Regions from separate parts of the Bradyrhizobium sp. SMVTL-02 genome, predicted to be linked through region 3. Evidence: riboswitches for the same ligand, from Rfam matches in the RefSeq annotation. Region 3 holds a riboswitch; each other region holds the start of a gene.
What was found. Region 3 has a riboswitch for cobalamin ahead of metE (5-methyltetrahydropteroyltriglutamate--homocysteine S-methyltransferase). Riboswitches for the same ligand answer to the same signal wherever they lie in the genome.

Region 1 (10,506 bases), 2.2 Mb from region 3:
CTGATGCGTTGAGGATTGACGCACGTAAAGAATCGCCTTGCGCGCGAGATGATGAGGCCTGACTTTGTCACAGATCATGACCGACCTCCTTTGCGCGCGGCGTTGCCGTCGCCGCAGCGTGGTCGAGGATTAACTGCGTGATCAGACTCGTCAGGACCGCCCGTACTTCCGCCGGCAGCTCCGACCATGCCGGCGCGCCGATGGCGCTGTTCAACAGGCCGCTCCCGAACAGGTCCATCTGCCGCTGCAATCGCGGTTTTTGATTGTGTCGGCATCCGCTCCCTGGCATTGCCGTCTGGCGTGACATGAGTCGCTCCCCGATTCTGGTGGTGAGAGCCTTTGGATGCGCCAGAAACCAGGACAGCTGATGGCGTTCGATCCTTCAACGCCAGATCGAGAAGCGCAGAAAGCGCGGTAAGTGCATCGATGCTAACAAGCGGATGAGCTGTCAAAGGCTCAGCGTCAGGGCATGCCGTCCGCTCGAACATCCATGCTGGAACTTCCAGCCAACGATCTGCTTGCGCGCCGTCCAGGTTGCAGCGGAAAACGACATCGTCAGCCTTATCGACGGTCCCATGAACGCAAACTCGGCGACCAAACCAAGGATGATGCCGATAAAGAACCTCGCGAAAAACGGTCCTGTGGGCATTCTTAAACGTTGTTGTACAATGGCCGGCGTCCTCACTCGAGCCTTGACGGCGGCACTCCGGATCAAGCCTACTTCAACTCGCTGCCGCTCCGCATGGCAGCCTAACCACGGCAGACGCTCCACCTATCAACGCGGAAATTCTGTCCAAACAACCGGGGCCAGCTCTGTTCCGAACTGGTCCAATTCATCCGAGCGACTTACACGCCAAGCGTCGGCTCATACAGCGTGACGGACGGTTGCCCAATCGTGTGGCGGATCGAACAATTTTAGCTCCTGTGGTTGTGCCTCCAAGCGGCGCCTCAGAAATCGCCCATTAATGCGCCCTTTCCAACAACGCGCCGACCAGTCTTGATTGATCTCGCCGCCTGCCACGATCAGCATGAGCGGCTCCTTCACGCGGCGAGCAATGCGCCGCAGCGTAGCCGAGTCCAGATCGCTCATTGCCGCGGCGCCACCGGATGCGAGTGCCAATCGCCGAGGTAATCAACGTCACCCGCGGTATCCTGAAAAGCCCGCCGAATCTCCGCGACCTGCCAAGCGTGATCGGGCACGAAACAGTGTCGCCCGTGAAGGGCGTGCGGGCCGGACTGCGAAGGTCGATTACCACCCGGTCTTTCCCCGCGCGCCAGCCGAGAAGAACTCCGCCATTCTCGAGGGGGACAAATTCGCAAGCAAGTTTGCACATTGCCCGCATCACGTGCGAAGAAAGCAAGACGTTCATTCCCCGGCCCAACAGCGTGGATGTGGGGGGGCAATCAAATGCTCCCAGCGTGGCAGCACACGTACTCCGTTTTGGCCTTGCAGTGTCAGGATAGACACTTGCCAGGTGCCGGGGTCGTACTTTCCTTCTGAGAGCAATCCGACCGCACTGCGAACGACTTCAAGCGATACTTCTTGCAGATCAAAGCCTCCTCCGGTGAATGTAGGCGCATTGCACCCTAACGGCGTGACGATTCCGGTATTATCGAGACGCGGTTTGGACATATGTTTCTCGTCCTTCCGATGTTCATGGAGGCAAACCAAGCAGCTTTTGGAATCGTGAACAAAGCGCGCGACCACGCCGCCTGCGAGCCCGACGGTCGCGTAGCCCATCACATAAGGCACTTTCGGTTTGGAAAGTGATTCCCCGAGCCAAGCCCCCGCCAGGGCGAGGGGTAGAGACTCGACGGGAGGCACTTACAGCGGACATCGCCGGGTCGACGCGATCGAATCATGAAGCGTTTCAAATCGTCCCGTCAGGCTCAACTTTTCTGTCAGTTCATGCTCAGGTCGCGAACCTTTTCCACATCCTCTCTCTCGGAGCCGTCACTGCCGATTTCCGTCGTGTTTCGCGCGAGCGAGCCTTTGCGACTTGGCGCGAGATCTCCACGACAAGCGCTCGCCGAACCTTGACCTCGGGGCTGCTCCAATTCGTTAACTTGACGGCGCCGCCTTGACGAATCTCTGCGAGCGGTGCCTATATGTAGTCCGTCACGGTCTTCCAATCCGCATCTCGTAGGATGGAAGCTAAGAGGGAACCCGGTGCGCCGGCAACGGCTATTCCGAGGCTGCCCCCGCAACTGTAAGCGGCGAGCGGTTGTCATCATGGTCACTGGCGCGACAGCGCTGGGAAGGCCGACAGCCCCAGCGACCCGCGAGCCAGGAGACCTGCCGCGACTGAACGAAAGTCCTCGGGCGGGGTGCCCCGGTGGGGCGCTTGCAGCCGGGCACACTTGCCAGCTCTCCTCGCAAGTCGTCCGCGCGGCCCCGGCGCCTAACATCGCGGGGTTGCCGATGTCGCCGTCTTACGATTTCGATCAGCGTGGTCATCTCGTCGCGCCACCGAGTGTGCGGCCGCGCCTAGCGCAGGCGAAGCCTGCGGCGCCTGAGCCGTGTCTGGTGCCCCTTTCGCCATCGCCGGCTCCGCTGCCGTGGCCCCTCGCGCCATCGCCAAAGCCGGCCGACCTCACGCTCGATCCGTCGCGCGACGACTTGTTGACGTCGTTCGGCAAGCTGACGCTGACCGACCGTTATCTGCTCGCCGGCGAAACTTACCAGGACATGTTCGGGCGGGTGTCTTGCGCTTTCGCGGACGATGTTGCGCATGCCCAACGTCTCTATGATGCGATGTCCCGGCTATGGTTCATGCCGGCCACACCGGTGCTCTCCAACGGCGGGACCACGCGCGGCCTGCCGATCTCCTGCTTCCTCAACTCGGTGGCGGACTCGCTCGAAGGCATCGTCGGTACCTGGAACGAGAACGTCTGGCTTGCTTCCAACGGCGGCGGCATCGGCACCTACTGGGGCAATGTTCGCTCGATCGGCGAGAAGGTGAAGGGCGGCGTCACTTCAGGCATCATCCCGTTCATCCACGTCATGGACGGCCTGACGCTGGCGATCAGCCAGGGCTCGTTGCGGCGCGGCTCGGCGGCGGTCTATCTCGATATCCACCATCCCGAGATCGAGGAGTTCCTCGAGATTCGCAAGGCGTCCGGCGACTTCAACCGAAAGAGCTTCAACCTGCATCACGGCGTCAACGTCACCGATGAGTTCATGCGTGCCGTGGGCGCCGGCACCGCATTCGCTCTACGGAGCCCGAAGACTAACGAGGTCGTCCGCCAGATCGATGCCCGCCAGCTGTGGCAACGCATCCTTGAGAACCGGCTCCAGACTGGCGAGCCTTATCTCTTGTTCATCGACACCGTAAACCGCGCGCTCCCCAAGCATCAGCGCGAGCTGGGCCTCAAGGTCTCGACTTCCAACCTGTGCAGCGAAATTACCCTGCCGACCGGCATCGATCATCGCGACGAGGAGCGCACCGCGGTCTGCTGTCTGTCGTCGCTCAACCTCGAGACCTGGGACCAGTGGAGTGAGGAGCCCACCTTCATCGAGGATGTCATGCGCTTCCTCGACAACGTGCTCAGCCACTTCATCACGGTGGCGCCGGACGGCATGAAGCGTGCCCGCTACGCTGCCCTGCGTGAGCGCTCCGTCGGCCTCGGCGTCATGGGCTTCCACTCTTTCCTGCAGGCCAAGGGCATTCCAATGGAAAGTGTCATGGCCAAGTCGTTCAATCTGAACATGTTCCGAAAAATCCGTCGCGACGCCGACGCGGCATCCGTGACGCTCGCGCGCGAGCGTGGTCCGTGCCCGGATGCCCTGGAACGCGGCGTGATGGCGCGTTTCAGCCATAAGATCGCGATCGCGCCGACCGCCTCGATCAGCATCATCTGCGGCGGCACCAGCGCCTGCGTCGAGCCAATCCCGGCCAACATCTACACCCATAAGACATTGTCCGGCGCCATCTCGGTGCGTAATCCGCATCTCGCCAAAGTGCTTGCGGCGAAGGGCGCCGACACTTCGGCGATGTGGCAGTCGATTATAGCACACGAAGGGTCGGTGGCCCGTCTCGACATCTTGTCGGAGCACGAGAAAGCGATCTTTCGCACCGCTTTCGAGATCGACCAGCGCTGGATCGTCGAGCTTGCCGCCGACCGCGCCCCGTTCATCTGCCAAAGCCAGTCGATCAACCTCTATCTCCCAGCCGATGTCGATAAATGGGACCTTCACATGCTGCACTGGACGGCATGGCAGTGCGGATTGAAAAGCCTCTACTACTGCCGCTCAAAGTCTATCTCGCGCGCGGCGTTCGCTGGCAAGATCGGCGACAGCGACAAGGTGGCGGCGCCGCAGCCACAGCGTACTGATTATGAGGAGTGCCTTGCATGTCAGTGATCGATCTTTCGGCCGTCGATCCGCGTACGCTGATCGGCAAGGGACGAGTGGGGCTGCTCGACGCGACCGGAACCTATGATGTCGATCGCTACGCCTGGGCTTACGAGTTCTGGAAGCGCCAGCAGCAGACCCATTGGATGGGCGAGGAGGTGCCGCTCGGCGCCGACCTCAAGGACTGGGCGTCGGACCGCGTCACCGCCAGCGAATGCGCGCTGCTCACCCAAATCTTTCGTTTCTTCACTCAGTCGGACATCGAGGTCGGGGACAACTATCTCAAGCGCTACATCCCGATCTTCCAGCCGCTCACTGTTCAGATGATGATGGCGGCCTTCAGCAACATGGAGACGGTTCATATCGACGCCTATGCGCTGCTGCTCAAGACGCTCGGCATGCCCAAGTCCGAGTTTGAGGCATTCCGCGGCTATGCCGAGATGCGCGCCAAGGCGGACTACATGCACGAGTTCGGCGTCGACAGCGTGGCCGATGTCGCTCGGACCTTGGCGATGTTCGGCGCCTTCACCGAAGGCATGGCGTTGTTCGCGAGCTTCGCCATGCTGCTCAACTTCCCGCGCCACAACAAGATGAACGGCATGGGACAGATCGTAAGCTGGTCAGTGCGCGACGAGAGTCTGCATTGTGAGGGTATCATCAAGCTGTTTCACGAATGGCACCGCGAAACCGGCGCGGTGACGCGCGCTGTCCGTGACGACATCGTCGACGTCGCCAAGACCATGGTGAAGCTGGAGGAGAACTTCGTCGATCTCGCCTTCGGCCTCGGCAAGATCGAGGGCATGCGAGCTGAGCAGATCCACGCCTACGTCCGCTATGTCGCCGACTGGCGACTGACCCAGCTGCGGATTGCCCCGGTCTTCGGCTTCTTCGAGGCCAAGGAGGGCGGATTCACCCAGCTCAAGGCGCATCCATTGCCGTGGCTTGTCGAGATTCTCAATGGTGTCGAGCACGCCAATTTCTTCGAGCAGCGCGCCACGGAGTACTCCAAGGCGGCAAGCCGCGGCAGCTGGGACGGCGAAAACGGGGTGTGGGCGGCTTTCGGCCGTATCTAGCCCATCTTTATTGATGAATGGCCTGTGGGTGGCTGCGAGGCGAGTGTGGTTTAACCCGCTGATGGGACGTCAGATTCGGTTGCTGAGACCAATTCTGCGCTGACATCATCGAGGCAACCACACCGGCCATGGTCGACGATACGATTCTGCCCTTCCTGTTTCCAGCCGTCAGGCGCAAGACGATCACAGCCGCCTTTGATGGTGGGCGGCTGTTTTCAGCGGCTATGATGTGGAGGGCTCTACGACCCGAATCCGCTCGAATGCGACAAGGGACCAGAGGACTTCTCGTTCCGTCGATTCATAGCACCCGAAGGATCATTGAAATCACTTGGCTGCGTCCAAAAGGCGCCATCAATGCGGGGCAGGGGCCCTTGCCGGCCCGGCTTAGATGCGTTCAGGCTAAGGCAGGAGGCTTGGAGATTTTGAGTGATGACGGTGCTGTCGATGAGCCGGGCTGAGATCGACCGGGTGCATGTGTTGCGGGATGTTGTGGCGGAACGGATTGCAGTGCGATGGCAGCGCAACTGCTTCCGGTCACATCGCGGCAGGCATTCCGGCTGCTGAAGGCCTATCGGATCGGAGGTCCTGCGGCACTGCTGTCGAAGAAGCGTGGCAAGCCGAGCAACCGAGCCTATCCGGCGGCGTCCCCACCATCGACCGCGCCTCCGGCGGGTCGAACATAGGGCGATCAGGCCAGCCTAGCTGTCCTCTCACCGATGACATTTCTAGTCTAGTGGTAGACCGTATGTCCGGCTCTCGGGTGAGGTGGCTCGCCCTACACTGCGCGTCCGAGGATCGGCTCGGGCGTACCGAGCCGATCCTCATCACAGGAGGACGAGCCGTGGCAGATTATAGAGAAGCATTTGTCGGAATCGATGTAGCCAAGCTGAGAAATGCCGTCGCGATTGCGGATGCAGGCCGGGAGGGGGAGGTTCGGTTCTTCGGTGAGGTGGATGCTTCCACCACCAACATGCGCCGCGTCATAGGGCGGATTGCCAACCGGTTTGACCACGTCCACTTCTGTTACGAAGCCGGCCCAACTGGCTACGGTCTATATCGCCTGATCCGGTCGCTCGGCCACGAATGCACGGTGGTAGCGCCATCGCTAATCCCGAGGAAGCCGGGCGATCGTGTGAAGACCAACCGCCGGGATGCCGCTTCTCTCGCGCGGCTGCGACGCGCCGGCGAGCTAACGGCAGTCACATCTACCGGCCGGAGTGCCGCCGCAGCGCGAAGCAATCGTGCGATCTCGTCCGCACTATAGAATAAGGCGATCGCCGCTTGACGACAGCGTGGCCGAGTGCATCCGCCGCTGGAACCTGATGGCGCGGATTCTCGGCATGCATCGCCAGCGCGAACCGCCGCGCGGTAAGCAACCGGTTGCGGCGCTGCTCCGCTGACGGCGCTCGTGCGGCCCATGCCAGGACCCGGGCACTTCTGATGTGCCGGTCGCCGTGCTCCTCGGCGAAGCTGACGTAGCCCTTCAGCAGGATTTGCTGGACACGGAACTGAAACCCAGCGACTGCTGCTGGTCCACATATTTGGCCAGATGGCCTTCGGCTTCGATCTCGATGCCCCCGACATCCTGCGAACACATCGGCCGCCGCTTCCTGAAGCTGGGCCTTCCACTGCGTGATCTGGTTCGGTGCACGTCGACTCTCCAGGGTCAGCTCCCCGATCTTGGCGGCCAACGGGTTGCTGCGGCAGTACTTTCCGAAAGGCACAGACCTGAGCATCCACAGCGCCGGAACGAGATATCGCTGTAGCAGCGGCCCTCAACGCCCGGCCCTCTTTTGCCACGCCTGACATCCTCAAGCCGACGGTCGCCCTTACAACAACAGCCCGATCATGAAGCGGGTCTCGATCCCCGGCCGACCATTCTCGCTGTAGAGCGGCGCGATCTCGCCGCCGATCCAGTCCCAATCAACCTTGCCGGGGAGCACCTCCCAACCCCTGCAATCTCAAGCCGTCTCAAATCTGAAAGCAGACTCCCGCTCAATCGCTTAGAGCCTTGTTCACGGGCGACTAACAAACTGGTTCAAGCGGTCCCGCTCCGCGGGTCCATTTCACCTGACCGTCGTCCGGTTGAAGCTGCCGAAGACCAACATCGCCAAGAACATCATGGAGCACCATTCGCCGTTTCACGTCGCCCAACGTCAAACGCCGGCGGGATCCCGGTACGGCCTAGGGCTGGGTTTGCGGCCGGCATGATCGAGGCCAACAAGAGCTTCCGACAATTAAAGGCACATAAGCAATTGGGGATTCTGCGAGCGGCCCTTCAAACTCACGACGACAGCATGACGATCAAGCCCGTTGCCCACGTCAGGAGGGCCGCATAACATTCATTCCAGCAACGCCGGCCCGACCTACTTCGACAGCGATCGGGAGATCCCCAAAACTTGTACGGGCCAGCGCGACATCACCGCCCTCCTCGATTGCTTCTGCAACCGAACCTCGGCTCCATTCCGCACCGGATATATCACCCCGGTGTCGAGATGGAGGAAGATCAGTTCGGCGGGTCAGTGTGCGCACAGAGGTCGGATATTGAAGGATCCGATGCTGCGCGGCGGGCACACATTCGCGACCGATCTGCTGGAGACCGGAGCCGAAGTGCGCATCAACTTTTGGAGCAAGAGATGAACAAGCTCGGGTTAGCGATCGTGTACTCGGCGAGACGCAAAGCTGGGTGCCGAAGCCTCTTCGAGTGTCATCTTCTCAAGCATCAGATCCGTGACAAGTTTGCGGAGGCGCCGGTTCTCAACCGTAAGCTCTTCCAACGCACGACGCATTTCATCCATGCTAACATGAGGAGGAGGCGGATCCCTGCCCGCGTTAGGCCCCTCTGAAGATTGCCCCACGTCCTTGCTGAGCGGCAGTTTCCGCCAACGATGGAGCGTCATAACGCTCACGCCAAGCGCCTCACAGATCGACACCTGGGAGCTGCCTGCTCGAGCCAATTCATCCGCCTGAGCGAGTTTCAGTTTAATCTCTTGATGAGAATGTTTTTTCATTCGGACTAGAACGGGTTCAGACAAAGTAACTCGCCGCCGGCTTGAACCGAGGGGCGGGTGCTGTCAAATAACATACAAGGACGTCTGCTAACCTACAAAGGTATCATACAGCCCCGTTGTTAACGCTACCAGCGAAAGCGTTGAAGACGATGAAGCGCCTTCTGGCGGGGGGCAAAACTTGGGAGCTAGGCAGGAACGGGGTTGCCGGCGGAGACCTCCCGAATGGCGGAATTGCCCAACTAGCCCAACCGAGACGAAGAAGACCGAGGGGCTGCTGACCATCGTGATGATCAGCTGAAGCGGACCGGCAGAAGGGCGCCAATCGCAATGTGTGTTTGGGTAGCAAATGGCGAACATCGTCCTTGCATTCCGTCTTGACATCTTCATCTCAATGATCTGGATAGCCCGGCAAGTGGTTGTTGCGCAAGGACCTTCGATGGATCAGTGACTCCGTCACATGATTGTTCAGCATCGTGACTCTTTCGGGCAAGCACATCGCAACCTAGTCGCGCTTAGTCACGTGCCGAGCTGACATCGACGTATAGCTCATATGGCCTTTCTTGCGCAGAATAAGCGACTTTGCTGCGGGCAACCACTTCAGAAGCTATCCAACGTTCAGCGAGGGGGTCGCGTTGGTGGGGATCTCATCAGGCAAAGGGCTGATCCAGCCTTTCCTGGGGATAGCAATATCCCTCCCCGACCCGGAGTGTTGGCTCGGAACCTCCGGAGTCGCAAGCAGATCGCCGAACTTGCGACGCTAAGCTCGGTGAAATGAGTGCGGCCAGTTGGATTTTTTCGTCCTTGACACGCACTACTCACAATCTTAACATTGAACATAACATATGCTGCGGGTTTCTTATCTTCCCAATCGCGCGCGGCGACTGGATGTCACAGCGTGAAGTTCCTTGACGTGACCCGGAGCATGGCGTCGTCCTCAATAAGAACCGAAAGGGCCTCCAATGGCTATATCTTACCTGACGAAAACTGAGTTGGACCAGTTTCTCCACCATAACGGAAATCACATTGAGGCGAGCGTTAGGTCGGCACTGATCGACTCGTTAGAACGTAGCGGAGTGTACAGCGATCATCCTGGGGATACTTCGAAGGCTGCGTTTCAGTCTGGACCGTTCGGAGGGGCTGTTCCAGCAGGCGTTCAGATCCTCGACATTACGCAGTCGACCACCGTCGAGACCACGCCAAACCTGAAGGCGATTATTTTAGACGACGCTGGCGGCAAGACGCTCGATGTGATTGGCGGGCATAATGATGTGTTTATCGCCATGGGAAAAGGTTCCGATAGCGTGAACCTATATGATTATGGGAACGACACGGTCTATGGCGGTAGCGGCAACGACGCGATCCGCGGCGGACACGGTAACAGCTCACTGTTCGGCGGCGCAGGCAACGACAGTATCTACGGTGGCGGCGGCAACGACACTTTGGATGGCGGCAGCGGTAACGACTATCTTGAGGCGGGCACCGGCGCTCAGGTGCTCGAAGGCGGCAGCGGCAACGACATTCTGCGAGATCTATCGTCGGGACACAGCACGCTTCTCGGTGGCGATGGCAACGATACGCTAATTGGCGTTCAGGGCGATGTCTTTGCGGGCGGTGACGGCAATGACGTCTTCTGGGTCTATGGTGAGTCAGGAGCGAACTCGACGCTGCAGGGAGGAAATGGCAACGATACATTCCATCTTCAGACCCACACCGGAAATGATACGATTATAGGCGGCGCAGGCTCGGACACCGTGGATTTCGCCGATCGCTCCTCCTTTGATGTCACCAAGGTCGATGTCGACGAGAAGACGAACTCCTACACGCTGCACTTCGGAGACAGCCAGACGGTGGTGGTCAGTGGCGTCGAATATCTCCACTTCACCGATGGAGACGTGCACTTGCCGAAGGTCTGAATCGGCGCCTGCAAGCTGCGCTGAGAAAGCCCCGCTCATGGCGGGGCTTTGCCTTTGAGCTCAGCGCTTTCGCATCTTATGAGGATGTCCTTTCGTTGGTGGCTGTGTTGTGGTTTGCTAATGCTATCATCTGGCCCTTTCACCGCGCGGTGCGG
Region 2 (10,506 bases), 1.3 Mb from region 3:
GCTTTGAGGATCAGGTCGCGCGTGTCCGGCTGGGACTGTCGCGGATCGGAGCCGGATCAGCAACGCTCGTCGTGCATTCCGGCACGATCCGCGCCGCGCTGTGCACCGCGCTCGATCTCCTACCGGAGGCGGCGTTACGCTTCGTCATCGACCCGCTGTCGCTGACCCGGATCGACCGGCTCGCGAGCGGCTGGCGGGTGGTCTCGGTCAATCAGCGGGTCAGCTAGGCCTGTCAGGCACATTGGCCTCCGCAAAGGTCGCCATGTCATTGTGGAGCGCGCAGGCCGACCTCACCAGCGGCAGCGCGATGGCGGCGCCCGATCCCTCGCCGAGCCTGAGATCGAGGCTGATCAGCGGCTGCACGTTCAGCGCGCGCAGCACCAGCCGATGTCCCTGCTCCGCCGATTGATGCGAAGGCAGCAGGAATGGCTGACACGACGGGTTGAGCCGCACGGCCGCCAGCGCCGCGACCGATACGATGAAGCCGTCGATCAGCACAGGGATGCGGCGCTGCGCGGCCGCAATGATGGCGCCCGCGATCGCCGCGATCTCGAGTCCGCCGACAGCACACAGGATCTTTTCGGCCGAGGCGCCCGCAACGCCATGACGCGCAATCGCGGCATCGATCACGCGCGCCTTGTGCGCACGGCCCGCCGCATCGACGCCGGTGCCGCTGCCCGCGATCTCCTCGGCGCTGACGCCGAGCAGGCTCGCGGCGATCGCCGCTGATGTCGTGGTGTTGCCGATGCCCATCTCGCCGAAGAGCAGGAGATCAGGCTGGCTGGCCTCGGCACGCGCGACCGCGCGCTGGCCGGCTTCGAAGGCGAAGACCAGCTCTGCTGGCGTGAGCGCAGCCTCGACACTGAAATCACGGGTGCCACTGCGCGGCTTGTCGGTGACGATGCCAGGCATCGCCCCCTCCGTCAGCGTGCCGGCGTCAACGACTTCCAGGTTTGAGCCGAGCTCGCGCGCCAGCACCGAGATCGCTGCGCCGCCTGAGGCAAAATTCGCCATCATCGCGATGGTGACCGCCTGCGGATAGGCCGACACCCCCTGCGCGACGATGCCGTGATCGCCGGCGAAGATGATGATGGGTACGCACGCGGCACGCGGTTGCTCGGTCGCTTGGAGGCCGGCAAGCTCGATCGCAAGCTGCTCGAGCCGGCCGAGCGCGCCGGTCGGTTTTGTCAGTTGCGCCTGACGTGCGATCGCCGCATCGCGATGGGTCGCGGAGACATCGGGACATTTCTGGGTGACCCAGCCGGGGAGCATGCTGCCTCGCTTACGGCCTGCGCTTGAGAATGTAGCTGTCCATGATCCAGCCGTGGCGCTCGCGCGCCTCCTGCCGGAGCGCGACGATGCGCGGGCCCGCGTCAGTGAGCGCGCCGGACATGATGATCTGGTCGGGCATGCCGAGATAAGCGCCCCACCAGATATGGAGCCCTTCCGGATCGAGCGACTGGAATGCCGTGCCGCCGTCGAGCATCACCACCACCGTGTCGACGCCCTGCGGCCAGCCGCCCTCTCGCAAGCGACGGCCTGTCGTGACCAGAAACGGTTCGCCGATGTCGTTGAGCGGCAGCGCGTGCGCCGCGCACAGCGCCTGGATCGAGGTGATGCCGGGCACGACTTGGAGTGCAGGCAAGGGATCGAGCCGGCGCGCAATCCGCAGCGAGGAATCGTAAAGCGAAGGATCGCCCCAGATCAGCAGTGCGACCTTGCCGTCGCCGCCCAGATGGTTCGCGATTGTCTGCGACCATGCGGCGGCGACCGCATCATGCCAATCGTCCACGCCCTTGCGGTAATCGGCCTCCGTCGCGTCGCGCACCGGCAGGTCGAACTCGGCGATGCGCGTCGTGTTGCTGGTAAGCACGTCAGTGCAGATCGTCCGCCTGAGATCGGCGAGATCGGATTTCGCGCTTCCCTTGCGCGGGATCAGGACCAGATCGGCCGCGTTGATGGCGCAGATCGCGGCGCGCGTGAGCTGCTCGGGATCGCCGCAACCGATGCCTATCAGGGAGAGCGTGAGCATCGGGCGTACAGGGGGGCCATGACGGCCGCCCCTTGTCTCTTAAGCCGCGTTGTGCAGGCGCGGGGTGACGAGGCCCGGCGCCGTAACACCGCGCAGCCACTTCGCCAGCGCCAGCACGGCGAGATCGGCCAGCGGCTCGATCACGATGACGAGCGCGTAGGAGGCCGCGAAGGCCGCGATGTTGGCGAGGTTGCTCATGGCAAAGCCGGAGCCATAGAGCGCCCAGAACGCCACCCAGGCGATCACGCCGGCTTGGTAGGTGGTCGAGAGCGCCAGCGCCTGGCGATACCTGAGGTCGACATAGGCGGTGTTGCGGGAAATGAGCCGCGCGGCAATCGCCTGGATCGCGAACAGCGGCACCAGCAGCGTGGTGACGTTCATGCCGTATTGCGGCAGGTCGGCCGGCTCGAAGAGCACGCCTTGAAGCAGCAGGCCCAATGCGAGGCCGAAGGCTGCGGGCGCGGCGCCGAACAGCAGGAACAGGGTCGAACCGAGGATGAAGTGCACCTCGGAGACGCCGACGGGGAAGTGCGGCAGGATCTCGAAGAAGGTGAAGACGAGGCCCGTGGTGGCGAGCGTCCGCGCCGCGAATGACGTGATCCCCTGCTCGCGTACGGTCTCAGCGGCGAGCTTCAGGGCAACGCCGCCTGCGGCGATGCCGGTTGCGTAACTCAACACGAGCTTGGCGCCCGTCACGACGCCCGGTTCGATATGCATGGCTCAGTTCCTTCCTGCCGTCACACCCGACGGCCTTGGCCTCAAAACATGCACGGCCGGTCTCCTGGCTCGCGGTTCACTGGGGTTCTCCGGCCTTCCCGAACCTTGCGGTCCAGTGGCTGATCGGAGCCCCTCACCGCTTACAGTCGCGGGGGCGGCTGGGGTTTTGGGCGCCGCAACTGGGTCCGCCCATCCCCATTCCCGATTATGCTCCGGCGCTTTGCGCCGCGTCGAGCACCATGCCCCTCTTGTGTGCCTCTTTCGCATCGCAGGCGTCAAGGGGCGAACGGCGGCAGTGGCCCTCATGACGGATATTCCCCTGCCAGCGCACCGAACAGGATGACTGCGGCCGTCGAAGCCGCCCCGCCTCGTGCAAGCTGCTCGGCAAGCTCGGCAATCGTGGTGCGGACCAGCCGTTCCTCGGGTCGCCCGAGGGATTCGGCGAACAGCGCCGGGGTATCAGCGGCGAGGCCGTGGGCGATCAATTTTGCGGTAAGCGCCGGAAACGTGCGCCGGCCCATATAGACGACGGTGGTCGCCTCAGGGTCGGCCAGCGCCGCCCAGTTCAGGTTTGGCGGCAGCTCGCCAGTGACATCGGCCCCGGTGACGAACTGCACGCGGCGCGAGGTGTGCCGCCGGGTCAGCGGGATTCCCGCCTGCGCCGCGGCGACACAGGCCGAGGTGACCCCGGGAACGATCTCATAGCCGATGCCGGCTTCGCGCAGCGTCTCGATCTCCTCTTCGAGCCGGCCGAAAATGCCGGCATCGCCGGACTTCAACCGCACCACGCGCGCGCCGGTTGCCGCATAGTCGACCAGGAGGCGGTTGACATGGTGCTGCTTCGTGGAGGGCCGCCCGGCCCGCTTTCCCACCGCGACGAGATTGGTACCAGGCCGGGCGAGATCGAGGATCGCGCCGGAGGCAAGATCGTCATAGAGCACGACATCGGCCTCGCGCAGCCGCGCGGCGCCCTTCACGGTGAGGAGCTCGGGATCACCGGGGCCGGCGGAGACGAAGGAGACAAAACCGCTCACCGGTCCTCCGCGATCAGATGGAAGAACGTGCCGGTGGCGCGGCCGCGCTGCGAGCCGGTCTCGGCGATGACCGCGCCCGTTGCATCATGCACGACCGCCAGCGGCGTATCGGGCTGGGCAAGGATGGTCGAATAGTGGAACTCGTGGCCGCGCAGGCGCGCGCCCGCCCGATGTCCCGGCATCGGCGTTGCAAGTGTGGCGAGACGATAGCCCAGATGCATGCGGCGCTTGGCAAAGCTGGTCTCCAGGCCAAGCAGACCCGTCATCTCATGACGGATCCCGTCGGCATCTTTGAGGCCTGCGCCCAGCACCATATAGCCTCCGCACTCCCCGTGCACCGGCCGCGTCTCGACGAAGGCGCGCAGGCTGCTGCGAAACCGCGCATTGGCTGCGATCTTTCCTGCGTGAAGCTCGGGATAGCCGCCCGGTAGCCAGCAGACGTCGGCGCTCGCGTCGGGCACCTCATCAGCGAGCGGCGAGAATGTCGAGATCTCGGCGCCCGCCGCGCGCCAGGCCTCCAGCATATGCGGATAGACGAAGGAGAACGCCGCATCACGGGCGAGCGCGATGCGTTGCCCGGGCGGCCTCACATTCCACCCATTCGCCGTAGGTCGCGGCGACCAGCTGGCAGCGAAGCACAGCACCGCATCAAGATCGACATGCGCGGCGACGAAGCGCGCGGCCTCGTCGATCAGCTTGCCGATGTCGGCCTGCTCCTCCGCCTGCACGAGGCCGAGATGTCGTTTCGGCAGGCTGACCTCGGCGTGACGCGGCAGCGCGCCGAACACGGCGATGCCGATGTCCGCAAGCGCGCGCCGCACCAGGTCTTCGTGGCGCGGGCTGGCGACGCGATTGAGCACCACACCGGCAAGTCGCACGCCGGGCCGATAGTCGCGCAAGCCGGCAGCGATCGCCGCCGCCGTCTGCGCCTGCCCGGAGGGATCGATCACAAGGACCACCGGCCAGCCCAGCATCTCCGCGATGTCGGCCGAAGCACCGGTGCCGGAAACACCGCGCGCTGCAACGCCATCGAACAGGCCCATCGAGCCTTCGGCGAGAACAATGTCGGCATCCGTGCCGCGGCTGACGAGATGGTCGATGGTCGCGCGGTCCATCGCCCAGCTATCGACGTTGACGGAGGCGCGGCCCGTGGCGGCAGCGTGGAAAGCGGGATCGATATAGTCCGGCCCGCTCTTGAAGCACTGCACCTCGAGGCCACGATTGCGCCAGGCGCGCGCGAGCGCCAGCGTCAGCGTGGTCTTGCCGACGCCGGAGGCCGGAGCCGAGATGACGAGCGCAGCCGGCATCAGGAGACCTCCGGAAAGCGCGGTTCGGCACCGACAGGCCGATAGCGGCGATCGTAATCGGCGGCATAGAGGCGGCTGTCGTCGAAATCCGCCGCACCCAGCGTCCTGCCGACAAAGATCAGCGCGGAGCGCTCCATCTCGCCACCCACGGCAGAATCGAGTGTCGCCAACGTCGCACGGACGATGCGCTGCTCCGGCCAGCTCGCGCGCCACACGATCGCGACCGGGCAATCCGCGCCGTAATACGGCGTGAGCTCGGCGACGACGTGGTCGAGCAGATGGATCGAGAGATGAATCGCAAGCACTGCACCGGTCGCAGCGAAGGCGGCAAGCTTCTCGCCCTCGGGCATCGCGCTGGCGCGGCCAGGTGTGCGCGTCAGTACTACGGTCTGGGCAAGACCGGGCAGCGTCAGCTCGGCTTCCAGCGCCGCCGCAGCGGCAGAAAAGGACGGCACTCCAGGCGTCACAGTGAAGGGAATGCCGAGCGCGCGCAGGCGGCGGAGTTGCTCGCCCATCGCCGACCAGATCGAGAGATCGCCGGAATGCAGGCGCGCGACATCCTTCCCTTCGGCGTGCGCGGCTGCGATCTCGGTGATGATCTCATCGAGCGACTGCGGCGCGGTATTTACGATGCGCGCACCGGGCGGGCAATGCGCCAGGACGCCTTCGGGCACCAGCGAGCCGGCATAGAGACAGACCGGACAGGCCGCAATCAGGTCGCGGCCGCGCAAGGTGAGAAGATCGGCAGCGCCCGGCCCGGCACCGATGAAATGCACGGTCATGGACCGTCTCCTTGCGCGATTGCGGCGGTGGCCGTGCGATCCTGCGAGACCACGCGCGTTGCAATCAGTCGCGCGCGCGGGCCGCCAGCCGCGAGCGCCGCTGCTTCGGCAACCGATCCCGTCCCGAACTTCTCTGCGATGAGCTTCGATTGCGTGAGCGTGTCGATGCCTGCCAGCGTCTCGGCCGGAACGGCCCTGATCGGCACACCGCACTCACGTGCGAGCTGCTTCAGCGCCTCTGCGTCGGCCTTGTCGCTGACAGTTGCCATCGCCGTAAGCCCTTCGGGGCCGCCGGCGGCCAGCAGCGCCTCGCGGAGCGAAGTCAGTGTGACATCCTTTCTGAATCCGAGCCCGGCGACCTTCATCGGACGACACTCCACTGCACGACCGGGCGCGCCGCTTCCCAGGAGCGATAGCGGCCAAGCGGCGCGGCATGTGCGATCTCGGCCCGCATCAGTTCGCCGCCATGGCGCTGATGCAATTCGCTGAGCAGCGCCTCCGTCTCCAGCGTCACGGAATGTGCGACCAGCCGCGCCCCCGACACGAGCCGCGACCAGATGGCGCCGAACATCGCGTTATCGAGTCCGCCACCGATGAAGACGGCGTCCGGCACGTCAAGCGCCGCGAGCGCTTCGGGCGCGGTCTCCGTAACGACGGTGATCCGGTGCGTCAGCCCGAACGCAGCCGCATTCTTGCGGATATTCGCGGCGCGATCCTCTCGACCCTCGACTGCGATCGCCGTTCCACCGCATAGCGCCCATTCAACCGAAATAGAGCCCGAGCCGGCGCCGATGTCCCACAGCCGCTCGCCGCGACGCGGCGCCAGCGCCGAGAGTGCCAGCGCGCGCACCGGACGCTTGGTGATCTGGCCGTCATGGACGAAGAGATCGTCTGATAGTCCGGTGCTGCGGGGCATGCCTTGTGTGCCCTTCGCCTCGATGGCTACTGTAACCAGGTTTTCAGCAAGATCACCGGCAAAACTGTCCGCGCGATATTCCCTGATGCTTTCGCGCGGCCCGCCTAGCGCAGCGAGTATCCAGAAGGCCGAGGCCCCCCATCCGCGCTCGCTCAACCATTTTGCGAAATCACCTGCCGCTTTCCCATCGCGCACGAGGCAGATGATGCGCGCGCCTCGCGCAAGGTGCGGCACGAGGCGCTCGAACGGCGCGGCGTGAAGCCCGAGGCAGACCGTGGATTCGAGACGCCAGCCCAGGCGCGCCGCGGCGAGCGAGAACGTCGATGGCGCGGAGTGCGCGATCCACTCGCGGGCCTGCAGCTTCTCGGCAAGGCTCGTGCCGGCGCCATGCCAGAACGGATCGCCGGAGGCCAGCACCACCGTCGGCCTGCCGCGGCAGCTCAGCACGACATCCGCATCGAACGGCACCGGCCACGAACGGCCGCGGCCACCCACGTCCGCCAGCGCGAGATGGCGCTCACCACCGAACACGGTTTCAGCCCTCGCAAGCGCCTTTCGACTTGCGTCCGACAGCCCGGCAAGGCCATCTTCGCCGATACCGACGATGGTCAGCCAGGGATCAGCCAAGGAATTAGCCATGACGCGCGCCCTCATTCTGGGCGGAACGGCCGATGCGAGCCTGCTCGCTGCGGAGATCGCGCGTGCAGATATTGACGCCGTGTATTCGTACGGCGGCCGCACCCGCGCGCCCGCCGACCAGCCACTGCCGACCCGCATCGGCGGTTTTGGCGGTGTGAGCGGGCTCGCCGACTACATCCGCAGTGAAGGCATCACGCATGTGATCGACGCAACGCATCCCTTCGCTGCCGAGATGAGCCGCAATGCCGTTGCAGCGTGCGCCGAAACCGGCACCCCGCTGATTGCGCTGGAGCGGACGCCCTGGACGCGGGCGACCGGCGACAACTGGATCGAGGTGCGCGATGTCGGCGCCGCGGTCGCCGCGCTGCCCGAGACGCCCGCGCACGTCTTTCTTGCCATTGGCCGCCAGCATATCGCTCCATTCGCGACCAGACCGCAGCACGTCTACACGCTGCGGTTCGTCGATCCGCACGAAACGTCGCTGCCCTTCGCGGCAGACGTGATCGTGTCGCGCGGGCCGTTCACGCTCGACGCCGAGATCGAGATGATGCGCACGCGCGGGATCGCCTGGATCGTCGCCCGCAATTCCGGCGGCGACGGCGCGCGCGCCAAGATCGACGCAGCGCGTGTGATTGGCCTTCCCGTGGTCATGATCTCGCGACCAAACCTGCCCGAGCGTCCTCGGGTCGAGAGCGTCGCCGACGTGATGCAGTGGCTCGGTCATCGCACCCGCCTCGGCGCATAGACCCAGCGGCCGACGCGGCGCGTCTGCGAATTGCCGACGATCACCAGCGTCCGCATGTCGGCCATCTCGGGGCGCGCCTCGTTCAGCGAGACGATCTCGATTGTCTCGTCGGCGGCGCTGACCGCGCGCGCGAAGATCACGAGGCGCTCGCCGCAACCGGACTCTTTCAACACCGCGAGCGCGCGGCCAAAGCCCTCCGGCCGGCTTGCCGAACGGGGGTTGTACATCGCAATCGCAAAATCGGCTTCCGCCGCGAGCTGCAGCCGTTTCTCGATCACCGCCCAGGGCTTGAGATTGTCGGAGAGGTTGATCGCGCAGAAGTCGTGACCGAGCGGCGCACCGGCGCGCGCGGCTGCCGCGAGCATCGCGGTGATGCCGGGCATCACGCAGATCGGCAGCCCCTGATATTGCGGCGCCTGTTCGAGCGCTTCGAACACGGCGGACGCCATCGCGAAGACGCCGGGGTCGCCTGAGGAGACGACGACGACCTGCGCGCCTTCCGCGGCCAGGCGCAACGCTTCGCTGGCGCGTTGCAGCTCTTCGCGATTGTCCGAGGGATGCAGGTTAAGCCCCGGTCGCTGCGGCACGCGCGAGACGTAAGGTGCATAGCCTAAGATGTCCGTCGCGGAGGCGAGCGCGGCCGAGACCTCGGGCGTCACCAGCGCATCGCTGCCGGGGCCGAGACCCGCGATGGTCAGCGTGCCCGTCATTCGGCCGCGTCCAGATGGCGGCCCTTGCCGTGTACCAGCACGATCGCGAAATAGGGACAGTCGGCCGCATCGATCTCGGCAAGCCTTGCCACCCGCTCACCCGGCATGGTGCCGCGCTCGACCAGCCAGGCGTCATTCAGCCGGCCAGCGGACGCAAGCGCGCGGCGCACTTTCGCGAGATTGCGGCCGGTCTTCATGACGACCAGCGCATCGGTATCGCGCATGCGGCGTTCGAGTTCGTCTTCGGGAAGCGTTCCCATCAGCACCGTCGTCACGTCGTCACCGAGCGCGATCGGCTGGCCGACGCCGTTCCAGCAGCCGACCATGCCCGGAATGCCGGCAATCACCTCGATCTCGACACGCCCCTGCAAGCGCAGGTGGAGATGCATGAAGGAGCCGTAGAAATAGGGATCGCCCTCGCAGAGCACGACGACATCGACCGCACGCGAAAGCCGCGCCAAGCGCTCCGCCCATTCATCGTAAAAGCCGGCGAGCAGCTGGATATAGTCCGGGCTGTCGAAAGCGATCTCGGTCGTGACCGGATATTCCATCGGGTATTCGGTGACGTTGCGTGCGAGCATACCCTCGACAATGCGGCGCGCCTGTCCGGGCCGCCCCTTCTTGCGGAAATAGGCGACGTGCTGCGCGGCGCGCACGGTGCGATCGGCGCGCACGCTCATCAGATCGGGATCACCAGGGCCGAGACCGCAGCAGATGATGCGTCCCATCGCTATTCGCTCCGGCTCGCCAGCGCGTTGACGGCGGCAACGCTGATCGCGGAACCGCCGAGGCGGCCCTCGACCGTCAGCGCCGGTACGGGTGGATCGGCCATCAGCGCGGCCTTGGACTCGGCGGCACCGACGAAGCCGACCGGACAGCCGATGATCGCCGCCGGCCGCGGGCAGTTGCGATCCTCGAGCATGTTGAGAAGATGGAACAGCGCGGTCGGCGCATTGCCGATCGCGACGATCGCGCCGTCGAGATGCGGCCGCCACAGCTCCAGCGCCGCCGCCGAACGGGTGTTGCGCATGGACTGGGCGAGTGCGGGGACGCGTTCATCGCCGAGCGTGCAGATCACGGCATTGTCCGCCGGCAATCTCGCGCGCGTGATTCCTTCCGAGACCATGCGCGCATCGCACAGGATCGGCGCGCCCTTCTGCAGGGCGGCGCGCGCGGCGGTCGCCATGCCTGGCGTAAAGCGAATATGCGCTTCGAGGCCTACCATGCCGGCGGCATGTATCATCCGCACGACGACCTCCTCCTCATCGGGTGTGAAGCGGGCAAGATCGGCCTCCGCGCGGATGGTCGCAAAGGACTGCCGGTAGATCGCCGCGCCATCGGTCTCGTAAACGTGCGGCATCAATGCCCTCCGATCAGGATGGAGGGATTGCCGACGATGTCCTCGTGGTTCAATCCACGCAGGACGGGCTCGTCGCGCGTCGACCCGCCACGCACGAGATCGAAGCCCGCGCCGGTCGCGACCAGCGTGATCGCAGCGTCACCGGAATGCGCGCAGCCCTTGGCGCAGCCGGAGACATGAAGCCGTGCGGCAGAGCCAATGTTCGGCGCAAGCGCGGCTGCCAGCGCGCGGGTATCGGCGTGGGCCTCGCGGCAGCTCGGCGCA
Region 3 (10,506 bases):
TGGCATCTGGCTCCCTCTGATCTTAAAGAGCCACAACTTGAGCAACATGCAGGTCGGCTGGCTCGCCGCCCTGCCTTATTTCTTTGTGACAATAGCCATGTTGCTCTGGGCGCGCCGTGTCGATCGCAAGGGGCAAAAGATCTCTAATTTGATAGCCGCATTGGTGCTTGGCGCCACCGGACTTCTATTTTCGGTAATGCTCACCTCGCTCGTACCGGCGCTCACATGCATGACACTTGCTCTAATCGGCACGATTTCCGCGCGCACGGTTCTCTATACGATCCCGCAGAGTTTCCTTGCCGGTCCCGCTGCCGCCGGCGGCATCGCATTTATCAATTCCATTGGTGCCTTTGGCGCCTTCGTCGGCCCGTACATGGTCGGCTTACTTAAGGACAGGACCGGATCCTTTGAAACTGGCATGATCGGAATGGCAATAATTCTAATTGTTGCAACGGGCATCGCTGGCGGTCTCGGGCTCCTGGTTACGCACAATGATGACATTCCTGTCTGGACACCTAAGTAGAGGACGCTCGGGTCTGTCCGCAGCGCGGCGACTTCGGTGCGGACCTGCTAAAGGAGATTGCGGTAAAATCGGCTTAAGGCGCGATCCCTACGAGTGTGCGCAAAACAGGCCCAGGCGCCCCGCGTTCGAACCTTGGCCCACCGATACGTCAACCTGCCTAAACTTCCAATGGTTAAACGAGCCTGAACAGGTACGCCATTCAGGCTCGGCAGGGATCGATCTCGAGGTCGACATCAAATCAGCTTTGGGAGCGACCGTCGGCGCATGATAAAGTAGGATAAAAGATTAGCGTGATGCGTTTCTTCACTTGTCACGCGCAAGTCATGTCATTTGCGGTTCTTTGTATTCGAGAGCTTCTCGCCTGCACCGCTCTTGGCCGCCTCTCCGCTAACGGAAGGCAGTTTCGACTTGTCGCCGCTTGCAAAGGTAAAAGTGTCCGCGCCGGCGCTGATTCCATTCCATGCCACCGGTTCGGCGAGTGAAAGTAGCCAGAGCCCCTGAAATCCCGATGCAGCGTTCAGCTGCCCGGTCCACACCGTTGTCGAGCCGCAGCCCACAAAATTTACAGAAAAGCTGATCGCCGCGCCGCTATTGGTCTGCGCGAGCCAGCCCGTCAACGCCTGAGGAATACCTTCATCGCAGCTATTGCTCGCATTGTTCGTGTAAGTGCCGGAAATCGCACCTGTGTTTGAATTATAATTGTCGACCGCTAGCGTTGAGCCGTATTGGTTGGTCCAGGTCCAGATCGGTTGCGCCGCTGCAGGCGCCGCTAGAAGTAGACCTAGGCAGGCTGCACCCATCCAGTTCGTCAGTTTCCACTTTGCTTCAGACATTTCCGACTCCATATCGCTCCAGCAGCGGAGCGGACTAAGTCATAAAACTTTTTAAGAACAATTTAAACGAGTGATTGGATTGATAGCGCTAACAGGTTGAATGTGATTGACGCCTGGCTTCAGCTCTCGGGGCGGTGTGGTGCGGTTCAGACGCGAGCAGCCAAATCGCAACTGTGAAATGGACCCGCGGAGCGGGACCGCTTGAACCGGTTTGTTAGTTGGAAACTGACCGCTCCTGATCCTTTCTATCACGCTGCCAGAGACTCTGTCTGCTGCTGTTGCTGTGGGCATGTGGTCAACGCGTCAGCGTTGTCCACCATGTCCACAGCCTTCGCGGCCTGCATCCGTTCGCGCCAGACCGCCATCGGCGTGCGATAGCCGAGGGACTGATGAAGGCGACGATCATTGTAGAAGGCGATCCAGCTCGCGATCCCTGCCTTGGCCTCGCGGCCGTCGGCATAGCCCTTGAGATAGATGTCCTCATGCTTGAGAGACCGCCACAGCCGCTCGATGAAGACGTTGTCCATCCAACGACCGCGGCCATCCATGGAGATCTTGATCTTTGCGGCCGCCAGCGCGCCGGTGAAGGCCACGCTGGTGAACTGGCTGCCCTGGTCGGTGTTGAAAATCTCCGGCGTGCCGTACTTCGCCAGCGCCTCTTCCAGAGCCGCCACGCAGAACGAGACGTCCATCGTGTTCGATAACCGCCACGCCAGAACCGCACGGCTCGCCCAGTCGATGATGGCGACGAGATAAAGAAAGCCGCGGCCGATGGGCAGATACGTGATGTCGGCCGCCCACACCTGGTTTGGCCGGTCGATCGTCATGTTGCGCAGCAGATAGGGATAGATCTTGTGGCCCGGTGCCGGCTTTGTCGTGTTCGGCCTTGGTCCCAGCGCCGCGATGCCCATCTTGCGCATCAACCGCTGCACACGCTTGCGATTGACCTGAAGCCCCTCAGCCTTCAGCATCGCGGTCATTCGCCGCGAGCCCAGGAACGGCCAGGCGGTGAATAGCTCGTCGAGGCGCCGCATCAGGGCGAGGTCGTTGTCGTTGGCCGGCCGTGGCGGCCGGTAGACCCCAGAGCGGGCGATACCAAGCAACATGCATTGCCGGCGAATCGACAGCGCCATGTCGGCGCGATCGAGCATTCCTCGACGGTCCGGCGTGCTCATCTTCCGGACCTCCGCGCTAAAAAATCGCGCTCGACTGTCAGTTGTCCAATCTTGGCGTGCAGCTTCTCGATCTCTCGTTCGCGAGCGTCCTCGCTCTCCCGCCCGACACCCGCGTCAAAGGCCCGGGCCGCCTGGTCCAGTAGCTGCTTCTTCCAGGCATAGATCTGGTTCGGGTGAACCTCATAGCGCTGGGCCAGATCGGCCACCGTCGTCTGCTCCCGCACGGCTTCCAGCGCGATCTTTGCCTTCAGTGCCGCGTCGATCTTGCGTCTCGTCTTCGTTGTCATCATGCGCTCCGTCTATCAAACGGAGCAGCCCCTTCCAACTAAGCACGTGGTCCCACAATCGGGGTCCATTTCAACTGGGCCGGCCCTTGGTTGAATTGTCGTTAGCTCGGCACCACGTACCCGCGCCAGTCTTCATGTCCTCCAGTTCAGCGCCCCGCGTCTGTCTAGGTACATATGGCCACCGCGGAAGTGGGACACAGTCCAAATGCGGCTCACTGTGACTTGATGCGTCAGATGCAATCGACGCTCGTGGCGCTTCGGCTGTATGTGATCATTCGCGGTCGCGAATGCTGCCGGACGCGCCGTCAACCTGCTAGGCGCCACCCACTCAGCGCCTAGAGGGGGAAACCCATTGGGAAGCTTCGTCAAACATACCGTTTAACCGCTAGCTACCCTGGCATCAGGACGCCTTGCGCATTTCGCGGGCCGCTGCAACCATGTTGACGAGCGCCGGACGGACTTCGGTCCATTTGCGGGTCTTTAGGCCGCAATCCGGATTGATCCAGAGCTGTGAGTCCGAGAGTCGTCGGCGGGCCCGCGCGATGAGATCCCCCATCTCGGCAGCTTCGGGAACCCGCGGCGAGTGGATGTCATAGACGCCGGGGCCGATGTCGTTTGGATATTTGAAGGCAGTGAATGCATCGAGCAGCTCCATCTTAGAACGGGACGTTTCGATGGAGATGACATCTGCGTCCATCGCGGCAATTGCATCGATGATGGCGTTGAACTCCGAATAGCACATATGGGTATGGATCTGCGTCGCATCGGCAACACCGGAGGAACAGAGGCGGAAGCTCTCCACGGCCCAGTCGAGATAAGACTTCCAATCGGAACGCCGGAGGGGCAAACCTTCGCGTAGCGCGGCCTCATCGATCTGGATCATGGTTGCGCCGGCCTTTTCCAGGTCGGCAACCTCGTCACGGATCGCGAGCGCGATCTGACGGCAGGCCTCGCTGCGCGGAATATCGTCACGGACAAACGACCAATTCAGGATCGTCACCGGCCCGGTAAGCATGGCCTTCATCGGCTTTCTGGTTAGCGACTGCGCGTAGCGCCACCATTCGATGGTCATCGGCTTCGGCCGCGAGACATCGCCGAACAGAATCGGCGGACGAACGTAACGTGAGCCGTAAGACTGCACCCAGCCATGTTTAGTGAACACGAAGCCGGAGAGCTGCTCAGCGAAATACTGCACCATATCGTTGCGCTCGAACTCGCCGTGAACAAGAACGTCGAGCCCAATCTCCTCCTGCCACAGGACCGCGCGAGCCGTTTCCTCCTTCAGGAAGTCTTCATATTCCGCCTTGGTCAACTCTCCATGAGCATGGGCGGCGCGGGCGTTGCGTACTTCGGTGGTCTGTGGGAACGACCCGATCGTGGTCGTGGGGAAAAGCGGCAGGCCGAAGCGCTTGCGCTGAACCTCGCTACGGGTCGCAAAAGCGTCGTTGCGCCGGCACATAGCCTCGTCAATCGCCTCCGTCCGCTGGACGACGGCCCTGTCATGTATCTTCGGCGATGCCCGGCGAGTTTTCGCTGCGAGGTCTGATTCTGAAAGTGCGGCAGAGGCATTTCTGTCGCCTGCAAGCGCTTTCGCCAAGGTCGCGAGCTCGTCGATCTTCTGGACCGAGAAGGCAAGCCACCTCTTCACGTCCGAATCGAGATCGGTCTCGAGCTCAACGTCGATTGGGACATGCAAGAGCGAGCAAGAGGGGGCGAGCTGCACGCGATCCTTGCCGAACTTTGCAATGAAAGGTTTGAGCCGCTCAACCAGGACCGACAGATTCGAGCGCCACACGTTCCGGCCGTCGATGACCCCGAGCGAAAGCACGAGGTCCGCGCGGGCGCCAAATTCAATTTGGCTCAATTGTTGGGGGGCGCGAACCAGATCGACGTGCAGGCCGGCCACGGGCAATCCCAGAGCCGTCGCCAGGTTGTCACCGATCGCTCCGAAATAAGTTGCAAGCATGATCTTGATGCCAGGCACCTCCTCAGCGAGACGCCCATAGGCGCGCCGGAGCGCATTCCGCGTAGTCTCGTCGAGATCAAGCACCAAATAGGGCTCATCAAGCTGGACCCACTCGGCTCCACGTTTCGCCAGTTCCTTGAGAACCTCGACATAGACGGGCACTAGGCTCTCAAGAAGCGAAATCGGATCAAAGGTTGGATCCGAGCTCTTGCCGAGCTTCAGAAACGTAACCGGTCCGACCAAGACAGGGCGCGTTTGATAGCCAAGGGCTTTCGCTTCCTCATATTCCTCGATCGGTTTGCGGGAGGAAAGCCTGAAGGTCTGTCCTTTATGGAATTCGGGCACCATGTAGTGGTAGTTGGTATCGAACCACTTGGTCATCTCCTGCGCAGCGACGCCATGATCTTGCGCGTGACCGCTGTTCACATCGTGTTCCTTGTCTTGCGAGCCCCGTGCCATGGCGAAATAGGTCTTCAGCGATACGGGACCGCCGTCCCAGCCATACGCCTCAGGAATGGCGCCAACCATGACGCTCGTATCGAGAACCTGGTCGTAGAGTGAAAAGTCGTTCGACGGAATCACGGTAACGCCAAGCGAGTTCTGACGCGCCCAATTGGCGACGCGAAGACCGGCCGTTGCTTCGAGAAGCTGCGAGTTGCCGATCTTGCCGGCCCAATAGCCTTCGAGCGTCAGCTTGAGCTCACGGCGTGGTCCGATACGCGGCGTGCCGAGTGTTGCGACAGGAAGTGAAAGAAGAGACATAGCTTTAACCCCATTGTGTGGGGGCAAAGGCCATGGCGGAAACGCAGGCAGGAGGCCGCGAAAGCGAGGCCCGCTACTAGGCGTACCACCGGACACCCCGCCCGTGGACGAACACGTTGTCGGGGCAGGTCTCCTGGCTCGCGGGTCATCGCCTGCATCCGGCCTTCCCGAAGCTTCTGCTTCAGTGACACGTTTGGATGCGGGCTCGCCGCTTACAGTTGCGGGGGCAGCGCCGGCATTACTTCAATCCTGAACGGATCGAGAGCGCACCGGCTTCCCTCTTAGCTCCAGATCGAACGCTGGAGAACCTCGACGCCTCCGATTATCTGCAACAGAAGCGATACGTCAACCCTGAGATCGTCTTTGCTGCGGCAAGAAAGCTCTTACCAATGGAAGTATCGAGGTCACCGACCACAGCGGCGTGAAGCATTGCGCGCCTTCCCACTTTAACGATGCGTGTGGTCGTCACGCCGTCAGGTGCGATCGCGCCCTGTAGATGTTTACTAGCCCTTGTCGTCCACGCTGTGCTGTTGTCGGCTAGATGTATCGTGCAGCTCCGAACTCCGCCGCTGTACGCGCAAATCGGCCATTGTTCTCTGACTCTTGCGCCTCGAGAAGAAGTGAAGAGAGGCTTCCGCTTCTTGTCGCTTCAGTGTCACTATCGCCGATTTGCGGCTCTTTGCGCTGCAGCTTCAGCTTTTCACACCGGTCAACTACCAGTTCTGGCAATTGATCAATCCGACAGTTCTCGCCAACTTAGATCAAGATCGTAGCGAAGCCGCACCAATAAGTCGGAGCTCGCTTTAGGAGCGTAGCAGGAACTCGACGCTGTCACCATTACTCTGGCAGATTCCGTATGCGGAAGCCGGCAAATTGGAGATTTCGAGCCATGACTGCCACGGTCTTGTCGGATGGCGTCGCTCCTCGCAGCGACGTCGTCAAATGCGCAGCGCGCATCGGCGCAGAAATCCGAAATGTCAAGCTATCGGGCGATTTGCCGGAGCAGACAATCGGCTCGATCAACGAGTTGCTATTGGAGCACAAGGTCATCTTCTTTCGCGACCAAGGGCACCTCGACGATGCGGAGCAAGAGCGATTTGCCCTTCGTTTCGGGAAGTTGGCACCTCATCCGACGCTCGGTGCGATCAAAGGCACGGCGTCGATCATCGAGCTTGATTCCGCGCGCGCCGGTAGCCGGGCCGACTTGTGGCACACCGATGGAACCTTCGTCGATGCCTACCCCAAGATTGCGGTACTGCGAAGTCTCGTGATGCCACCATTTGGTGGCGATACGGTCTGGTCGAACACCGTTACGGCGTACCTCGACCTAGCGCCGCCGCTGCAACGGCTTGCAGACAAGCTCTGGGCGGTTCACAGCAACGCCTTTGACTACGCAATATTGCCCCACGTCAGCGAGCTCGACAAAAAACATCTGGACGAAATCTTCACGAGAACGATCTATCAGACTGAGCATCCCGTGGTGCGCGTGCATCCCGAGACCGGTGAACGCGCGCTAGTGCTTGGCGCTCTGGTGCAAAATTTTGTTGGTCTTCCAAAATACGACGGTCAGAAGCTGTTTGATCTCTTTCAGTCTCATATCACGGCCCTCGAGAATACCGTGCGGTGGCGCTGGAAGGAAGGCGATGTCGCGATCTGGGACAATCGCGCCACGCAACATTATGCGGTGAACGACTACGGCGACCAGCATCGTCTCGTTCGTCGCGCAACGGTCGTCGGCGAAGTGCCCGTTAGCATCGATGGAAAGAGCAGCGTAACCCGCGTAAAAGCCTCCAAGGAACCGGCCGCGAAGGTCGCCTAGCGGGGTTACAACGTTGCTCGCGGTAGCCTGCTTCGCCACACATTCAAACATGAATGTCTTGCTGCGAGTACTCGAATAAAAGCCGAGCCGCACCTAGCCCTGAGAGGCGCGCCATCGAGTTCAGCAGCTGCGCGCGCAGTGCAACAATTTCATTGGAGCAGTAAGCCGTATCTTCGGCTCCTCTCCGACGTGTTGAGCTCGAAAGTGCGCTCGTTGGGAGCGCGGCTTTCGAAGAAACCTCTCGAAGGTGTTTACGCGCAACCTTTGCCTACACACACGCCGATCTCACGGTCTGGTTGTTCATCCGCTATGGTCTCAATTGTTGCCGAGCTGCCGCCAGGACTTTCGCAGTCACAATCGACAGGCTTCTGTTCACTTTGCGGCGGGCGCTTTCGGCGTCCTCTAATCTCTAGATGATTCGAAGCACCGAGGCTGGAGAGATGAGCGCCGATTTGATCTCGTGCCATCGGACCTGAGGGCGCGAATCGAGAAGCAATGCACTGAGGCTCATGTCACCTACCAACCCTAACAATTGATGCGGATGTCGGACGCATGGCATTCGTGAACAGCGAGGGTCGAACTCATACGTTAAGGAAGTCGGGATGCAATATGGATCTGACGGCGCCAGCAGGCGTGATGGATCTAGTGTCTCGTCTTCCGCAGTAATCAGGTCTACTCCTACCGCGATCCCTCCCGCCTCAGGGAAGTCGTCAGCAAACCGTCTCGCTCAGTCCTCGAGCGCTGAGCCCTCAACGATTTCAGCGCTTGGCGCTGGTCTATTGTTTCGTTTCGCTATCGCCCTGACAAAGCAACGTCAGGAAGCCAGCGCCCAAAGATGGATTGCTGTTGCACTGTCCATCGCTTCGAGCCCTCTCGGGGGTGCGGCGCTGGCACAAGCTGTCACCGTCCCTGGTCCAGAAAGTGGCGCTCCCAAAAAGATGACCCAAGGAGTAAATCAGAAGAAGAATCGCGTGGCTACGCTCCCTCGAAGCTCCCGACCCGACGAGGCCCTGGCACAAACTGCCAATGCATTTGCAGCAACGCGGGACAATGCGGTTTCAGTTGCCAAGAATAGAACGCAACGGAAGGTTGATCCATTTGTGAAGTTCGAGGGCCTCCGCGAAAAAGGTATGTGGCTCAGTATTCCTGGTCCGGCAGATACGATAGATCAGGACTACGGCGGCTTTAGATCTGCGCTGGCAGAAGTCGGGATCGGCTATATTGGCGGGACGGTGAACACCTTCGTAACCAATCAGCTACCGAATGCTGCGAGGAGCACCATCCGCGATCAGCTATATTCTGGTCAGAACCCCACATTTAATACCCTCAACTTTTTGATCGTGACCTACGATCTCAGTCGATTTGGGATTCCCGATGGCCAGATCATCGTGGGAGCTCAGCAGCAGTATTGGACCTGGAAGCCCGGGGGGCCAGATAGAGCGGGGATCAATACGATTGCCTATTATCAGACGCTTTTTGACGGGAAGCTCGAACTCAAAATGGGTTATCTTAGAAACATAAATGAGTTCACGGGTACCGTGGTCGGAGGGAACGCAGCAGTAAACGTCTTTGGGGCTTCGTCCAATATCCTGTACCAGGCCGGCATGAGCAATAATGCTGCGCCGACGCCAGCTCTCAATCTGAAGTACAATTTTGACGAGCGATTCTACAATAGGACGTCAATACAGCGCTCACTCAGTCCAGACGGTCAATTTGCACACATTACCGAAAATCCGACCGGCTTAGATTGGAGCACGGCTAACGCAGGCGTTCTTCTCCTCGACGAAACTGGCTACAACAGCAAAGCTGCTCCAGGCTTGCCAGAAACCTGGTTGCGGGCAGGCGCCGGTTTCAACACCAGCAGCTACGCCGACTTGCAGTACCCGACGCAACCGAGAGCCAAGGGTAATAGCATCTATTACGTTGCAGCGGACAGGCAACTCTGGCAGTCCGATCCGCAGGGTTCGGCAGCTCGTGGCATCTATGCAGGATTTTCTGTGATGTACGCGCCGCCGGACCTAAACAGGGTCAATCAATATTACGAGCTCCGTCTTTATGCAAAGGGCTTGTGGGACAGCCGTCCACGCGATCAGATTGCCCTTGTTGCCACCAATACTGCGTGGAGCAACGTTGCAGTGGATGCTGCCGTCGCTAAGGGCCATCTTGTCCATCGCGACAGTACGGCGATATCGGGAACATACACCGCGCATCTGGCGCCCGGGATATACTCGAGCGTAGGACTGACGTACATCAACAACCCGACAAGCATCACATACACACGCAAAACAGGACATGCGTTGAACCTGTTGGTGTCCACGTCGGTATTCTTCTGAGCCAAAATCCAAGGTACGGCGATGCTGAGCTTGCGAGCCTCCGTCGTATGCTAGCGGGTTTAGGGCGAAGGTCACAGCCAGCGCGCGCGAGACCGCCGCATAGGTAAATCTTGGCTAGCAAATTAGCGACGTTGCTCGAATCGAGCTTGAATTTGCTATGGCGACGCCGGTTGGAATCGAGGGTCGTAGAAACACTAATCGTTATTGTCATGGTCCAAATGCGAACCGAAGAAGATGTTCTTGGTAAGAGGGAACTGCCCGCGGACGCACTCCACGGAATCAATACTGTTCGGGCTTTGGAGAATTTCCCACTCACGGGCCGCACGATCGCGGCGCTGCCTGAGTTCGTCCCGGCGTTGTCCATGATAAAAGAAGCCGCGGCGCTCGCCAATCTAGAGATCGGAGCGCTTTCAGCGCAGAAAGCGGAAGCCATCGTTGCGGCGTGTCAAGAGATCCGCACCGGAAAGTACGATGCTCACCTCATTGTCGACGTGCTCGAAGGCTCGGGTGGCACGTCGTCGAACATGAATCTGAATGAGGTGATCGCAAATTTGGTCGCGCGGTTGGCCGGAATGCCGATTGGTGACTACAGCTTCGTCCATCCAAATGATCACGTCAATTGCGGTCAATCCACCAATGACGTGATTCCGACGGCCATAAAGCTTGCGCTCTTTCGGGTGTCCGAGGGGACGTCGCTTGCCCTGATGCAACTGGCCGCCGCCTTTTCGGAGAAGAAGAGGGAGCATTCCCAAACCCTGCGGCTTGGCCGGACATGTTTGCAGGATGCCGTTCCGATGCTATTCGGTCA

Region 1: linked by a shared signal. The riboswitch ahead of ACNJYB_RS37995 (ribonucleoside-diphosphate reductase subunit alpha) and the one ahead of metE (5-methyltetrahydropteroyltriglutamate--homocysteine S-methyltransferase) in region 3 are both predicted to bind cobalamin.
Region 2: linked by a shared signal. The riboswitch ahead of ACNJYB_RS13680 (energy-coupling factor ABC transporter permease) and the one ahead of metE (5-methyltetrahydropteroyltriglutamate--homocysteine S-methyltransferase) in region 3 are both predicted to bind cobalamin.

Annotation. Positions count from the first base shown of each region.
Region 1 is NZ_CP182469.1:7,923,178-7,933,683, reverse strand. Features, by position in the region: gene ACNJYB_RS38015 (recombinase family protein) at 1-78, opposite strand, end outside; gene ACNJYB_RS38010 (hypothetical protein) at 68-307, opposite strand; gene ACNJYB_RS38005 (hypothetical protein) at 866-1,090, opposite strand; partial or broken gene ACNJYB_RS38000 (hypothetical protein) at 1,847-2,085, shown strand; cobalamin riboswitch at 2,106-2,318, shown strand; gene ACNJYB_RS37995 (ribonucleoside-diphosphate reductase subunit alpha) at 2,528-4,363, shown strand; gene ACNJYB_RS37990 (ribonucleotide-diphosphate reductase subunit beta) at 4,354-5,427, shown strand; partial or broken gene ACNJYB_RS37985 (IS110 family transposase) at 6,269-6,628, shown strand; partial or broken gene ACNJYB_RS37980 (IS30 family transposase) at 7,117-7,279, shown strand; partial or broken gene ACNJYB_RS37975 (IS256 family transposase) at 7,498-7,766, shown strand; gene ACNJYB_RS37970 (helix-turn-helix domain-containing protein) at 8,079-8,438, opposite strand; gene ACNJYB_RS37965 (calcium-binding protein) at 9,428-10,351, shown strand.
Region 2 is NZ_CP182469.1:2,937,170-2,947,675, reverse strand. Features, by position in the region: gene ACNJYB_RS13695 (histidine phosphatase family protein) at 1-227, shown strand, start outside; gene cobT (nicotinate-nucleotide--dimethylbenzimidazole phosphoribosyltransferase) at 220-1,272, opposite strand; gene cobF (precorrin-6A synthase (deacetylating)) at 1,283-2,032, opposite strand; gene ACNJYB_RS13680 (energy-coupling factor ABC transporter permease) at 2,072-2,749, opposite strand; cobalamin riboswitch at 2,787-3,006, opposite strand; gene cobA (uroporphyrinogen-III C-methyltransferase) at 3,052-3,783, opposite strand; gene ACNJYB_RS13670 (cobyrinate a,c-diamide synthase) at 3,780-5,090, opposite strand; gene cobM (precorrin-4 C(11)-methyltransferase) at 5,090-5,872, opposite strand; gene ACNJYB_RS13660 (cobalamin biosynthesis protein) at 5,869-6,237, opposite strand; gene cbiE (precorrin-6y C5,15-methyltransferase (decarboxylating) subunit CbiE) at 6,234-7,415, opposite strand; gene ACNJYB_RS13650 (cobalt-precorrin-6A reductase) at 7,426-8,172, shown strand; gene cobJ (precorrin-3B C(17)-methyltransferase) at 8,148-8,882, opposite strand; gene ACNJYB_RS13640 (precorrin-2 C(20)-methyltransferase) at 8,879-9,610, opposite strand; gene ACNJYB_RS13635 (precorrin-8X methylmutase) at 9,613-10,242, opposite strand; gene cobG (precorrin-3B synthase) at 10,242-10,506, opposite strand, start outside.
Region 3 is NZ_CP182469.1:1,677,975-1,688,480, forward strand. Features, by position in the region: gene ACNJYB_RS07870 (MFS transporter) at 1-523, shown strand, start outside; gene ACNJYB_RS07875 (avidin/streptavidin family protein) at 850-1,356, opposite strand; one part of gene ACNJYB_RS07880 (IS3 family transposase) at 1,605-2,542, opposite strand; one part of gene ACNJYB_RS07880 (IS3 family transposase) at 2,542-2,818, opposite strand; gene metE (5-methyltetrahydropteroyltriglutamate--homocysteine S-methyltransferase) at 3,219-5,546, opposite strand; cobalamin riboswitch at 5,653-5,873, opposite strand; gene ACNJYB_RS07890 (TauD/TfdA dioxygenase family protein) at 6,436-7,365, shown strand; gene ACNJYB_RS07895 (carbohydrate porin) at 8,145-9,698, shown strand; gene ACNJYB_RS07900 (aspartate ammonia-lyase) at 9,917-10,506, shown strand, end outside.